3 regions of the Buttiauxella sp. AC142 genome follow, and region 3 is predicted to be linked to each of the others. Evidence: predicted binding sites of a transcription regulator. Region 3 holds the regulator's gene; each other region holds the start of a gene.

Region 1 (4,463 bases), 2.8 Mb from region 3:
CGCGGTCTTCGTAGTCGGTTTTCATGCTGGCGATGATGCCCTGAATAGCTTCGATGCTCATACCTGGCTTGATGTAATCGCTCAGGTTGTCCAGCAGCAGAACGCGTTTTGAGTTATCACGGATCTTTTTCTGCACGTCCTGGATTTCACGTTGCAGTTTGTTTTTACGACGGAACAGACGCACAAACTCAAGCACGTCCTGGAAAGATGGTTTGGTTGGTTCCATTTTTATACCCCTGCTAATTTCATACTTGGATTCGTTAAAACAACGATTCATTAAGTTAACGGTCATACGCTTACCTTAAAGGTAGCGACGGCCGCTGACAATGTCATTCTTCAAGCTGCATGGTGATTAGCTGCAACCCGAACATACAGGCGATGGGTCTCTTTCGCTATCTTAACCTCAAATAGTGCTGAATCGAAACCAGCAATTCATATCAGACTAAGCAATTATTTGCGTAACGCGCGGCAGATCAACTGTGAGAGCAATTCCAGTTGACGGGCAAGCTCAAGGCTCAACCAAACGTAGCCATGAATTGGGGTTTCCTGAAGTTTCCCGTTCGGCCCCTCTTGCATCAGTTGGCGCAACTCACTAACGATTTCGGTTAGTTTTTCGTTATTGGCAGAAATCGGCGATGGGTTTCCGTCATGCAATGCCAGGGCAATTGCCGCGAGTGTACGTTGCGTCATCTGCTGTGTGTCACGCAGTGTGCGTGCGTTAATCATCAGGAAGTGGCTTTCACGGGACGCCCAGTAAGCGTTAATTTGCAGCTCGAGCGTGCACACCATGTTACGGCTGACGGTTTGAATCGCTTCTAAGATGGTTTTTTGAATGTGGGTTTCTTTGCTGCTCGGGCCAATCAAAGCACGCATTCTGACCACATCACTTAATACCTGGCGCAGATGCTTTTCCAGGTGCGGGCGTTCCACCAGGTTTGGAGAAAAACCAGCGTTGTAGACCCGACCAAAGGCCGTGACGAAATTCGCCATTTGAATACGCCAGTGGATAAACGCGCGCTGCGGGTAAATGCTGGTGAAGAGCATCGCCAGTAATGAACCGAAGATAACATCACCGCTGCGCCACATCGCGATTTCCATGTCGCCTGCGGGCGCTCCCACCACCACGGCAAGTGTGATACCAATCAGCAAAGCCTGATAGGGCCTTTTACCCAGGGCCAGATAGCCGCAGATAAACATCGCCAGCGCACACCATACCAACATCAAAGGCAGCGAAAAAAGCTCTAGCCTGAGCGCAACCAGGCCCATCGTTGCACCACAAATGGTGCCACCAATACGCTCAAACGCACGCGGGACAACGTTTCCCCAAAAGGAAATGGGCCCCATCACCACCACGAGGGTGATTAATGGCCATGTCCCTTCTGGCACTTTCAGAAGATGGACAATAAGAAAGGTGAGCACAAATGCCAGCGCGATACGGATACCGTGCACGACTCGGTAGTGGCGATAAACGCGGAGCTCAAACGGGCTTAATGATTTGTCGGGGCGCACACCCGGGTCTCCTGAAAAATAAAAACGGGATTGTACCTGTTTTTATTGAGGGGGCATCACAAAGTTAGGGGGCTTGCGCCCCCTTTAGCATCAGACTTGATCTGCCACGGGAATTTACCCGTTAGCATTTGAGTTGCAGGTAGGCGGCCAGGGAACTTATCCCGATGAGCTTACTCAAGTAAGTGATTCGGGTAAGTGAGTGCAGCCAACACCCCTGCAACTTAAAGGATGACGGGTATATACATATCTATTTCCCAGACTCCGCTCTCCGAACCATCGTTAAGATAGTGTTCAAAGCAGGGTTTCGATGCCATTTGATAGCGGTTGTCAGCCAGCAGGCTGTCGAAGAACAAGTTCCACGGCTTGGCAAAATCACCGTCATCGACTCGGGCGCGCGCCACCGCATACTGCCCGGCTTCTATTTTGGTGGTGATAACGCCTTCACTGTTTTCAGGTACGGTGAAGTTTTCAGCCACCGATACTACGGTATCGCAGCGCAGCTTTTCCGCAGGCACGACATCTGGGTTATCGTAATAAACCGCCAGCCACTCTTCGCCGACAATTTTGTGTGTTTTCACCCACAGTGAAAGCTGTTCAAACCCTTGATGAACCGTTTTTTCCCACGGCCCTACCATATGAAAACCAGCTACTTTCCGCTCATGCACTTGTTGTACGTTAAATTCCATATGACCTCCTGACTCGTTTAAAAACACTGTATGTTTATACACCACTAAATTGCAGGGAAACAATCCTTTGTCAGGGTGATGTGGTTACTTTGCGAGCATGATCGCTTTTCGCGAATCTTTCGCCTGTAGATCTTAGTACAGGCCAAAAAAAGGGCCGGCATAACTGCCGACCCCGTTTGCATCCTTCAATTAATTTACAGCTTGTGGCTCAGATAATCGCTGAAGCGCGACCATGCGCTGCCCTTTTTGACATCAGCCAGCGTCACCAGCGGCCAGTGCGCAATAAGTTTATCGCGGTCAAACAGTTCAATTTCACCGACATGCTGGTTAGCTGCGATAGGGGCTTCAAGCTCAGGCTTATCGAGGACATATTTAGCTTTAATATTAGGCACTTCAGATTTTGGCAGCGCCAGATAGACATCCTGATTGGTTCCGACTTCGACTTTCTTTTGATCACCGTACCAGATTGTCTCGGTGCCAATTTTCTTACCTTTATGCAGAACCTGAACGGTATCGAAATTATCCTGACCCCAGTGCAGTAATTTGCGCGCCTGATCTTCACGCCCTTTCGGGCTTTCAGCCCCCATCACCACAGCAATTAAACGGCGCTCGCCATCAACACTCGACGCAATAAGATTGAACCCGGCACTCGCGGTGTGACCGGTTTTCAGGCCATCGACGTTCAAGCCTTTATCCCATAACAGCCCATTACGGTTCTGTTGTGTGATGCCATTCCAGGTCAGGCTGCGCTCGCTATACATATGATAAAAATCAGGTTCGCCATGAATAATGGCGCGGGATAGCACGGCGAGATCGTAAGCGGAACTGTGCTGGCCCGGTGCATCCAGGCCGTGTACCGTTTCAAAATGGGTATCGCGCAGGCGTAATTGCTGCACGTATTTATTCATCATCGCCACAAATTGCGGTTGCCCGCCAGCAACGTAATCGGCTAGCGCGACACAAGCATCGTTCCCGGAGTCGATAATCAGCCCGCGACTCAGGTCATGAACGGTGAGTCGGTCGCCTTGTTTCAAAAACATCAGCGATGAACCGTCGAAAACCGGATTGCCTTTTGCCCAGGCATCTCTGCCCACTGTCACGATATCGTCAGCCTTGATGCGCCCGCTATCAATGGCGCGGTCCACCACATAGCCCGTCATCAATTTAGTCAAACTTGCCGGGTTGCGTCGCACATGTTCGTTTTCCGCAGCCAGAATTTGCCCGGTGGTGTAATCCATCAGCACCCAGGAACCCGCCTGAATTTGTGGAGGGGATGGCGGGTTAACAAAGATATCGTCGGCAAAAGCGGAGTGAGCAGATAATGACAGCAGAGAACAAACAGCAAACAGACGGATCTTCAACGATATACCCTCGGTAACAATAAATTCAGCCGCTTCTTTTACTGGAGTTTGCGATAATTTTCGCAATTAAATTGCAAAAATATATGAATAGATAGCATTGCGTACTCATCTTGAATATCTTGCGCAGTGGTGCAGGAGGCCTGTTAATGGTTTAACATGCACTGATGCAGTGACTGACCAACAAGTTTGAAACATGGAGCGAGTTTTAGTAGGATTTCAGTTTAATAACAATATGTTAAACAACACTCAAGGGCGGGAGTAAACCGTGGATAATACAACGCAACAACCGACCTTTCTCTTCCATGATTATGAGACTTTCGGCAAAAGTCCTTCGCTTGACCGCCCCGCGCAATTTGCAGCGATTCGGACAGATTCCGAGTTTAATGTCATTGGCGAGCCGGAAGTATTTTACTGCCAACCCGCTGATGACTATCTGCCTCAACCCGAAGCGGTGATGATTACCGGAATTACTCCGCAGCACGCGCTGGCTCAGGGAGTCAACGAAGCCGATTTTGCCAAACGCATCCACAGTATTTTTACGCAGCCCAAGACCTGTGTGGTGGGCTACAACAATGTGCGCTTCGATGATGAAGTGACGCGTAATATTTTCTATCGTAATTTTTACGACCCGTATGGCTGGAGCTGGCAGAACGATAACTCCCGCTGGGATCTGCTTGATGTGATGCGCGCCTGTTATGCGTTGCGTCCTGAAGGGATTGTCTGGCCGGAAAACGACGATGGGCTGCCGAGTTTTCGTCTGGAGCATTTAACCAAAGCCAACGGAATTGAACATGCCAACGCGCACGACGCGATGTCCGATGTTTACGCCACTATCGCCATGGCGCAATTGGTTAAAACACGCCAGCCACGTCTGTTCGAGTATCTCTATACTTATCGCTCCAAACAC
Region 2 (4,463 bases), 2.5 Mb from region 3:
AGATCCTTACGGGGATTAATGTCTGTGTTGTTATAACCTCAACTCCTTAACTATCGTGAGTGAAGATAATGAGCCCTAGAAAACGGCGTGACCCTGCGGAGGTCGCTCGGCAGACCATGAAAAAAAACGAGCGTCGACGAGGGTTCCTGGAGTATATCCAGACAAATGACTTACCGAAGAATGAGCTAAGTGCGCATCGTTACTCATATTCATTAGGTATGGGCGTTGCGGAGAAGGATAAACTTGTACACGAGTTACTTGAGGGTATGAGGTTTGAAGAACTAATGACTCGGGGCAAGGTAAAGGAATAATTTGAGTTGCGCCACAGCACCGCCGTATGCAAGAGCGGGCTGTGGCTGGTTAACCCGGTGTTCATGCCAGAGATAACTGTGGATATTCTATAGGGTTAACGCAGCGTTCGGCAATCAGATGGGGACTATTAAGAATATGGTAGCTTCGAGAGGAAACCCGGCTCGATGGCCGGGTTTATTGTTTAGTCTGAGGAGTCAGAGGTGCTTGGGTTTGTTGCTGAGGGACTTGAATGACAATTGGTGCATTTGAATCACTTTTTCTGCTGTTATCAAACATGCTTTGAAACACAGGTATTAATGCAACAAACGCCAGAATAATGCCAACTAGCCACTGAATTAGAGATGATGATCGTTTCTGAGCTTCAAATCTTTCATCCAGTTTGACATTAATGGCACTAACTTCAGATTGAAGCTTCATCATTATTTCAGTCTGCTGAGCTCGCCACTCTGACATCTCCCTGCGCATTTCAGTCGCAACGGCACCAACCTCAGCTTTGTTTTGTGCAAGTTTTGCGTCTAATTCCTCTCTGGAAACTGACATGACATTTGCCTCACTGTGCTTAGGTTGTTCATCTTTTTGACTATCTACTGGACCGTTGGTTCTAACATATTCGACTTTTGTTTCGGTACTGTAAGCAGCCGGGATTTTCGTTACTATTGCCGTCTCACGATAAGCAGGCATGATAATCGTCTTTGGATTTCCATCATAACCCCCCATGCTAGATCGAGAATGAGAAGACTTATCCATCGTTATATCTTACGTTCAAATGGCTTGAATGTAGTTGGCTCCGCTGGAGGGGCATTCAGGATGGCTTGAGCCATATTTTTAGCCATAGACATAGGCAAAGTAACACTTTGAGTTGCTTCAAGGTAAAAATTCATGCCCGCTTCGGGGTTAAGCTCATCGGGAACGCTGGTGTTATCAATAATATGGCGGCAAAAAGTAATTTTACAATATTCATTCTCCCCAACTTTGATTGCAGTGGTCACGAAAACGTCAGCAAAACTGTCGATATGGTCTTTGCCTTTAAGGATAGCAGTCATTTATACACCTGATTTAAATTATTATTCAAATAGATAGAGTCAGATTCCATCACACATCGCTTCATCTTAAAGCACATTGATACGTGACATAACCTGGTTATTTATCAGGGGTATCTTACTTACTGCCTCCTCATCGCCAATTACGCTTTCCCTCCCTCACTGTTGCCATGATGGCTTTACCCAGGCTTTCGTACTCAGGTAGCGAAAGAACTCGCCATTTCCCATCCCAGAAACCAATTACACAACAGCGATCTCCAGTAGTTCCTTTAATGGCAAAGGTACGCATATCAGCCGATGGAACCGGAAGCTTTTCACCTGGGCGGGGGAAGTAAATCCTCACCCCGCCAATGATCATGTTGTCCATAGACGCTACTCGCTAACGAGCCAGAATTCGGCCTCTTCAAACATTTCCTCGACCAAACGATTTATCTTTTCTTTCTCAGTCTTCGTGCAGTCGCTGTTAACGGCATTAGCTTGCATCGGTTTAACTCGAACATCAGCAGCAGGGAAAATCCCATGCACACGCTTTGTCAGTTCGGCAAGTATGATGTCTTTAGCACCCGGTAAACCTTCCACATTGCGTTTGTCATAAACGAGTTCAACGAACATAACAGCCTCCAATAATTACTGTGATTATAGACAGTATTTATACTGTTTTTTTATACAGTGTCAACGGTTGGACGTGCATTGTTTCAGAAGGGATTTTGGGGCATGGGTGGGGCAAAAAAAACTGTTTTGGGGCATGGATGGGGCATTGCTGCACATATGAACTTTACCGGATTTCATATATGCATTTATTTAACCTACTGATTAAGCTAAAGAATACACATGCTCTTGGGCGTTCTTTAGTGATTTTTAAAATTCCCGCGTCACGCAATTAAAATGGCGAGCGTAATCTTCAAGAGAAGTTATGCCTAATCGCACCCATTTTGGATGCGACCATTGTGGAAGGCCAACGTAGATCACAGGGCTGCAATGACCTCTTCGGTGCTACGAACGCGACCAATACGCGGGAAGATATTCATCATGCTGCCCTGGTGTTGTTCGCTACTTGCGGCACTGCACGCATCTTCGGCAATGACCAGGTTAAAGCCCAGTTCCCACGCGTTACGCGCGGTGGACTCCACACCGATGTTAGTCGAAATCCCACATAGCACGATGGTGTCGATACCACGGCGGCGCAGTTGGAGTTCCAGGTCGGTGCCGTAAAACGCGCCCCACTGGCGTTTAGTCACTTCAATATCACTGTCTTTTTTACCTAAAGCCTGCGGATAAACCCACCAGTTGTCAGGCAGCGCATGCGCGCCAGCCTGCGCATCAACCGGCTGCTTGAGCGCTTCGGCAAAATCTTTAGACCAGCCCACGCGTACCATAATCACCGGCGCACCATTTGCGCGGAATTTCTCTGCCAGTTTGGCTGAACGAGCCACCACGTCCTGTGCACTGTGCGGACCGCCCGCAAATGGCAGGATGCCTTCCTGCAAATCAATAACGACGAGTGCGGTTTTGGAAGTATTCAGTTCTAACATGAGGTGACTCCGGGTCAAAATAAGGTTATCGCGTAATACCTTACGACGGAACAGGAGCGCGATAGTTTACAAATTTTGTTAATTTTTGTGAGAATAAGCTAAACGAGGCGCATTGAAACGCGTCAGTCCTTATCTTGGGCCATTATTTCCAGTATAATAACCCCCTTTTTTATCAATAGATGACAGACAAATATAGTGGCCACCGTTGCAGGTATTGGACAGTGAGCGGCTAATTTAAGGGATATCTCATGCGTACAGTATATTGCGGGCAGCTCAATCAATCCCATGTGGGACAACAAGTAACACTGTGTGGTTGGGTCAATCGTCGTCGTGACCTCGGTAGCCTTATCTTTATTGATATGCGCGATCGCGAAGGCATCGTGCAGGTGTTTTTCGACCCGGATCGTCAGGATGCGTTCCAGCTTGCTTCCGAACTGCGTAATGAGTTCTGCATCCAAATCACCGGTACCGTTCGCCCGCGTGATGAAAAAAACATCAATAAAGATATGGCAACGGGTGCGGTAGAAGTCTTCGCCACCGATTTGACCATCATCAACCGTTCCGAAGCGCTGCCGCTGGACTCTAACCACGTCAACACTGAAGAAGCGCGTTTGAAATTCCGTTATCTGGATCTGCGTCGCCCTGAAATGGCGAACCGCCTGAAGACCCGTGCGAAAATCACCAGCTTCGTGCGCCGCTTTATGGATGACCACGGTTTCCTGGATATCGAAACCCCAATGCTGACCAAAGCCACGCCGGAAGGTGCGCGTGACTATCTGGTGCCGAGCCGTGTGCATAAAGGCAAATTCTACGCGTTGCCGCAATCCCCTCAGCTGTTCAAACAGCTGCTGATGATGTCCGGTTTTGACCGTTACTATCAGATTGTTAAGTGCTTCCGCGATGAAGACTTACGTGCTGACCGTCAGCCTGAATTTACTCAAATCGACGTCGAAACTTCCTTCATGACCGCGCCACAAGTGCGTGAAGTGATGGAAAAACTGGTGCGCGATCTGTGGCTGGATGTGAAAAACGTCGATCTGGGCGATTTCCCAATCATGACTTTCGCAGAAGCGGAGCGTCGTTACGGTTCAGACAAACCAGATTTGCGTAACCCAATGGAGCTGGTGGACGTTGCTGACCTGCTCAAAGACGTTGAGTTTAAAGTCTTCGCGGGCCCGGCAAATGATGCTAAAGGCCGCGTTGCAGCGCTGCGAGTGCCAGGTGGCGCACAGTTAAGCCGTAAACAGATTGACGACTACGGCAAGTTCATTGAGATTTACGGCGCGAAAGGGCTGGCTTACATCAAAGTGAACGAGCGTGCGAAAAGCATCGAAGGTATCACTAGCCCTGTGGCTAAGTTCCTGAATGCTGAAATCGTTGAAGCTATTCTGGAGCGTACTGGTGCGCAAGATGGCGACATGATCTTCTTTGGCGCAGACAACAAAAAAGTAGTTGCAGATGCACTTGGCGCGTTACGCCTGAAAATCGGTAAAGATCTGAGCATCACCGATGAAAAAGCATGGGCACCACTGTGGGTTATCGACTTCCCTATGTTTGAAGACAACGGCGAAGGCGGCCT
Region 3 (4,463 bases):
GCTTCTGCTGGCTGGTCTGGCGTGGTCGCATCTGGTGAATACGGCACATTACGCAACAGGCTCAGGTAGCAGTTGAGCTGCTCGGTCAATTGTTCACGAGTAAGTGAACGCTGACGCGAAGCGAGTAATGCGGTACAACACAGGTTCATGGCATTTGCCGCCCCTGCATTGTTGATACGCACCATCAGCTCGGCAGCAATTTCATTGACCGTTGGCGTCAGCCACGCCGGGCGAATCGCTTCGATTGGATCGATTGAATCACGCCACTCAGGAACACGTTGATTGAGGAATGTCATCAACGGCATCGGTTCGCCGAAGTTCACATAGCCCTGGCCGAGATTACGCAGCTTGCTCAGCCCGCGCACCATCTGCATAAAGCTCTCTTTCTCTTTGGTCGCTCCACGCAGTTCTTTGGCGTAAGTCCCCACTTCCATTACATGCTCGTAGCCAATGTAAATTGGCACCAATGTAATTGGACGAGTACCACCGCGCAGCATGGCCTGAATGGTCATCGACAGCGTGCCGGTTTTCGGATCAAGCAAACGCCCGGTACGGGAACGCCCACCTTCCACAAAATATTCAACGGAATAGCCACGGCTAAACAGCTCGCCAAGATATTCACGGAACACGGTGGAATAGAGTTTGCTGCCTTTAAAGGTACGGCGAATAAAGAACGCTCCCAGGCGACGGAAAATCGGGCCTGCTGGCCAGAAATTCAGGTTGATACCCGCCGCGATGTGCGGAGGAACTAGCCCCTGGTGATAAAGCACGTAAGACAGCAGCATGTAGTCCATGTGGCTGCGGTGGCAGGGCACATAGACAATCTCATGGCCGTCATGAGCCAGTTGGCGCACACGCTCAGCGTTGTGAACGTTAATGCCCTGGTACAAACGGTTCCACGTCAGTCCTAACACGCGGTCGGTCAAACGAACGGCTTCATAAGAGAAGTTGGCGGCAATCTCTTCCATCAGCGCGACAGCATTTTGCTGTGCTTTTTCATGGGAGATTTTCTTGCTACGCGCTTCGTCTTCTACCGCGCGAGCGATAGCTTTTGATGCCAGAAGTTTGTTAAACAGATCCTGACGCACCGGCAGACGCGGGCCAACAGTCGCTAAACGCTGGCGAGCGAAGTGCATACGTGCCACTCGCGCCAGTTTCTGAGCGATTTTTTTATCTGTGCCGTGATCGGTTGCCATCTGGCGCAGCGAAACCGGTGCGGAAAAACGCACAAAGCTGTCGCGCCCAAGCCAGGAGACGGCGAAGAATTTTTGAATGCCGTTGAGCATTCTTAATGGCGGATTCACTTCGCCTTTTTCGCGCCCCGGTGAACGGCCAAACATGACCGAAACAGGCACCATCTGCACGTCCAGATTTGGATTGCTACGGTGTAAATCGAGGTAATCATGGAACAGCTTGATCGACTCTTCTTTCGGCGTGTAATAAGTGAATACACGCGGCCCACCATGGATAAAGACATAGCGCGGCAGCACCGCTCCGTCGATTTCTAACGGCTCGAGAGGGTCGGGCAAGTTATGCGCGAGGCATTGAGCGCGCAGCGTTAATAAGTCCGCCTTTGAGTTATAGGGCAGCACGTACATTATTGGACGTGTGGGATCTAAGCCCAGTTCGGCTTGTGGATCTGCCGGAATAGACTTGCTCTTTACCAGAACGCCTAATGGTAAATTAAGTAATTTGTAGTAGATTCTTGGCCAGCCTGACATAAACGATGTAAAGCCTCAGGTTAATGATGCAAATTCGCCGCAAGAATATCAGAATCTGACCCAGATTTCTGTGGCGTTATAATTTTGACAAGCATTGATGCAAATAATTTGAAAAGGTTGCCCAAAATGGCGAGTAGTACCACTGGACTTACCCGTATTATCAAAGCTGCAGGCTATTCATGGAAAGGGCTAAAAGCGGCCTGGATCAACGAAGCTGCTTTCCGCCAGGAGGGCGTTTCGGCTGTCATCGCCATTGCTATTGCCTGCTGGTTAGATGTTGACCCTATTACCCGTATTTTACTGATTGGTTCAGTGGTGTTGGTGATGATTGTCGAAATCCTCAATAGCGCTATTGAGGCCCTCGTTGACCGTGTTGGTACTGACTATCACGAGCTTTCCGGGCGAGCAAAAGATATGGGCTCAGCCGCTGTATTAATCGCCATTATCCTTGCAGTAATTACCTGGGTCACGCTGCTTTGGCAGCATTTGCGATAGTCTTTCCAGAATAGTTAAGTGCCTGGTTTTTTGCTCAATTTGTGGTTCCAAATTCGCCTTTAACTGTATATACTCACAGCATAACTGTATAAACACCCAGGGGGCGGAATGAAAGCGTTAACTACCAGGCAGCAAGAGGTGTTTGATCTTATTCGGGATCATATCAGCCAGACCGGCATGCCACCGACACGTGCCGAGATTGCTCAACGTCTGGGGTTCCGTTCTCCGAACGCTGCTGAAGAACATTTAAAAGCTCTCGCCCGTAAAGGCGTGATTGAGATTGTTTCCGGCGCTTCGCGTGGCATTCGTTTGCTGGTGGAAGAGATCACTGGTATCCCGCTGGTTGGGCGCGTCGCTGCGGGTGAACCACTCCTTGCGCAGCAGCATATCGAAGGCCATTACCAGGTAGATCCTTCATTGTTCAAACCGAATGCCGACTTCCTGCTGCGCGTCAGCGGGATGTCTATGAAAGACATCGGTATTATGGACGGTGATTTACTGGCGGTGCATAAAACTCAGGATGTGCGTAACGGCCAGGTTGTGGTTGCGCGCATTGATGATGAAGTGACCGTTAAACGTTTGAAACAGCAAGGGAATACCGTTCATCTGCTGCCAGAAAACAGCGAATTCGAGCCGATAGTGGTTGACCTGCGCGAGCATAACTTCTCGATTGAAGGGCTGGCTGTTGGGGTTATTCGCAACGGCGACTGGCTGTAAAATCTCTTTAGGTGATGCGTATTTAAGTACGCATCACTGTCTTAATTCTCTTTGATCTCCTTCAGGAGAGGTCATGCAATTATTCTCCACAGCGGATCGTGCGCTCTGGCGCCTCGCTTTACCCATGATTTTCTCCAACATTACCGTCCCGCTGCTTGGCCTTGTCGATACGGCTGTTATTGGTCATCTGGATAGTCCTGTTTATCTCGGTGGTGTCGCGATTGGAGCGACGGCAACCAGCTTCCTGTTTATGTTATTGCTCTTTCTGCGCATGAGTACCACCGGCTTAACCGCCCAGGCCTTTGGCGCAAACAACCCCTCCGCTTTAGCTCGCGCACTGGTTCAGCCTTTATTGCTGGCACTCGGAGCGGGTATTGCCATTGTCTTGCTGCGCGAACCACTAATCTCGCTGGCTCTGCGTATTGTCGGCGGTAATCAGGACGTGCTCTTTCAGGCGCAACGTTTTCTTGAGATTCGTTGGTTAAGCGCCCCGGCCTCCCTGGCTAATTTGGTCTTGCTCGGCTGGTTGCTGGGCGTTCAATACGCACGCGCGCCGGTTATTTTGTTAGTGGTCGGTAACGTTCTGAATATTGTGCTCGACGTGTGGCTGGTGATGGGGCTGCATATGAATGTTCAGGGGGCGGCACTCGCTACTGTCACGGCTGAATACGCCACATTTATCATCGGCTTGCTCATGGTGAAAAAGGTCATGGGCCTGCGTGGAATCAGTGGTGAAATGCTCAAACAGGCGTGGCGCGGTAATGTTCGGCGTTTGTTGGCGCTTAACCGCGACATCATGCTCCGCTCGCTGTTATTACAGATCTGTTTTGCCTCCGTGACCATCTTTGGCGCGCGTTTGGGTAGCGAAATCGTCGCGGTGAATGCGGTACTAATGACGTTGCTGACCTTCACCGCTTACGCGCTCGATGGTTTTGCTTATGCCGTTGAGGCACATTCCGGGCAGGCTTATGGGGCAAAAAATCGGGGGCAATTACTCGAAGTCTGGGGGGCTGCATGTCGCCAGGCCGGTTTAGTCGCACTGGCATTCGCCGCCGTTTATGCCTTATTGGGTGAGCAAATTGTTTCCCTTTTGACCTCAATTGCTGAGCTGCAACGGCAAGCGGATATCTATTTGTATTGGCAGATAATTTTACCCGTTGTCGGCGTGTGGTGCTATTTGCTCGATGGCATGTTTATAGGCGCAACTCGAGGGACTGAAATGCGCAATAGCATGGCTGTCGCGGCGTTGGGCTTTGGCCTGTCGATGTTTACCGTACCGTATTTAGGCAACCACGGGTTGTGGCTTTCGTTAGCTGTATTCCTTGCGCTAAGAGGTTTGTCGCTGGGATGGATCTGGCGTCGCCACTGGCAGAAAAATACCTGGTTTAACAATGTTCAAGATTAAGCCGTTAGGTTAAACATTCTTAGTTTTCCCCATACCACCATATCCTTGACTACAATTATTCCCACGTCCAGCAGAAACAGGGTGTCAGCCAAACGGAAGCACCCGGACGATGGTAATTTTTGTTA

Evidence for each region. The regulator LexA, encoded in region 3, represses DNA repair genes until DNA is damaged. The targets are predictions, from matches to a motif close to TNCTGTATGTACATACAGNA.
Region 1: a site for LexA is predicted at 2,220-2,239, ahead of sbmC (DNA gyrase inhibitor SbmC). Genes of this name have one in related genera too.
Region 2: a site for LexA is predicted at 1,981-2,000, ahead of AC0IWZ_RS11700 (DinI-like family protein). Genes of this name have one in related genera too.

Annotation. Positions count from the first base shown of each region.
Region 1 is NZ_CEEDCH010000001.1:2,794,742-2,799,204, forward strand. Features, by position in the region: gene AC0IWZ_RS13080 (DUF496 family protein) at 1-226, opposite strand, end outside; gene AC0IWZ_RS13085 (FUSC family protein) at 451-1,509, opposite strand; gene sbmC (DNA gyrase inhibitor SbmC) at 1,731-2,195, opposite strand; gene dacD (serine-type D-Ala-D-Ala carboxypeptidase DacD) at 2,390-3,556, opposite strand; gene sbcB (exodeoxyribonuclease I) at 3,822-4,463, shown strand, end outside.
Region 2 is NZ_CEEDCH010000001.1:2,533,659-2,538,121, reverse strand. Features, by position in the region: gene AC0IWZ_RS11710 (hypothetical protein) at 487-1,059, opposite strand; gene AC0IWZ_RS11705 (hypothetical protein) at 1,062-1,355, opposite strand; gene AC0IWZ_RS11700 (DinI-like family protein) at 1,725-1,964, opposite strand; partial or broken gene AC0IWZ_RS11695 (hypothetical protein) at 2,226-2,321, opposite strand; gene AC0IWZ_RS11690 (hydrolase) at 2,318-2,884, opposite strand; gene aspS (aspartate--tRNA ligase) at 3,133-4,463, shown strand, end outside.
Region 3 is NZ_CEEDCH010000001.1:32,752-37,214, forward strand. Features, by position in the region: gene plsB (glycerol-3-phosphate 1-O-acyltransferase PlsB) at 1-1,721, opposite strand, end outside; gene AC0IWZ_RS00145 (diacylglycerol kinase) at 1,848-2,216, shown strand; gene lexA (transcriptional repressor LexA) at 2,325-2,933, shown strand; gene dinF (MATE family efflux transporter DinF) at 3,007-4,338, shown strand.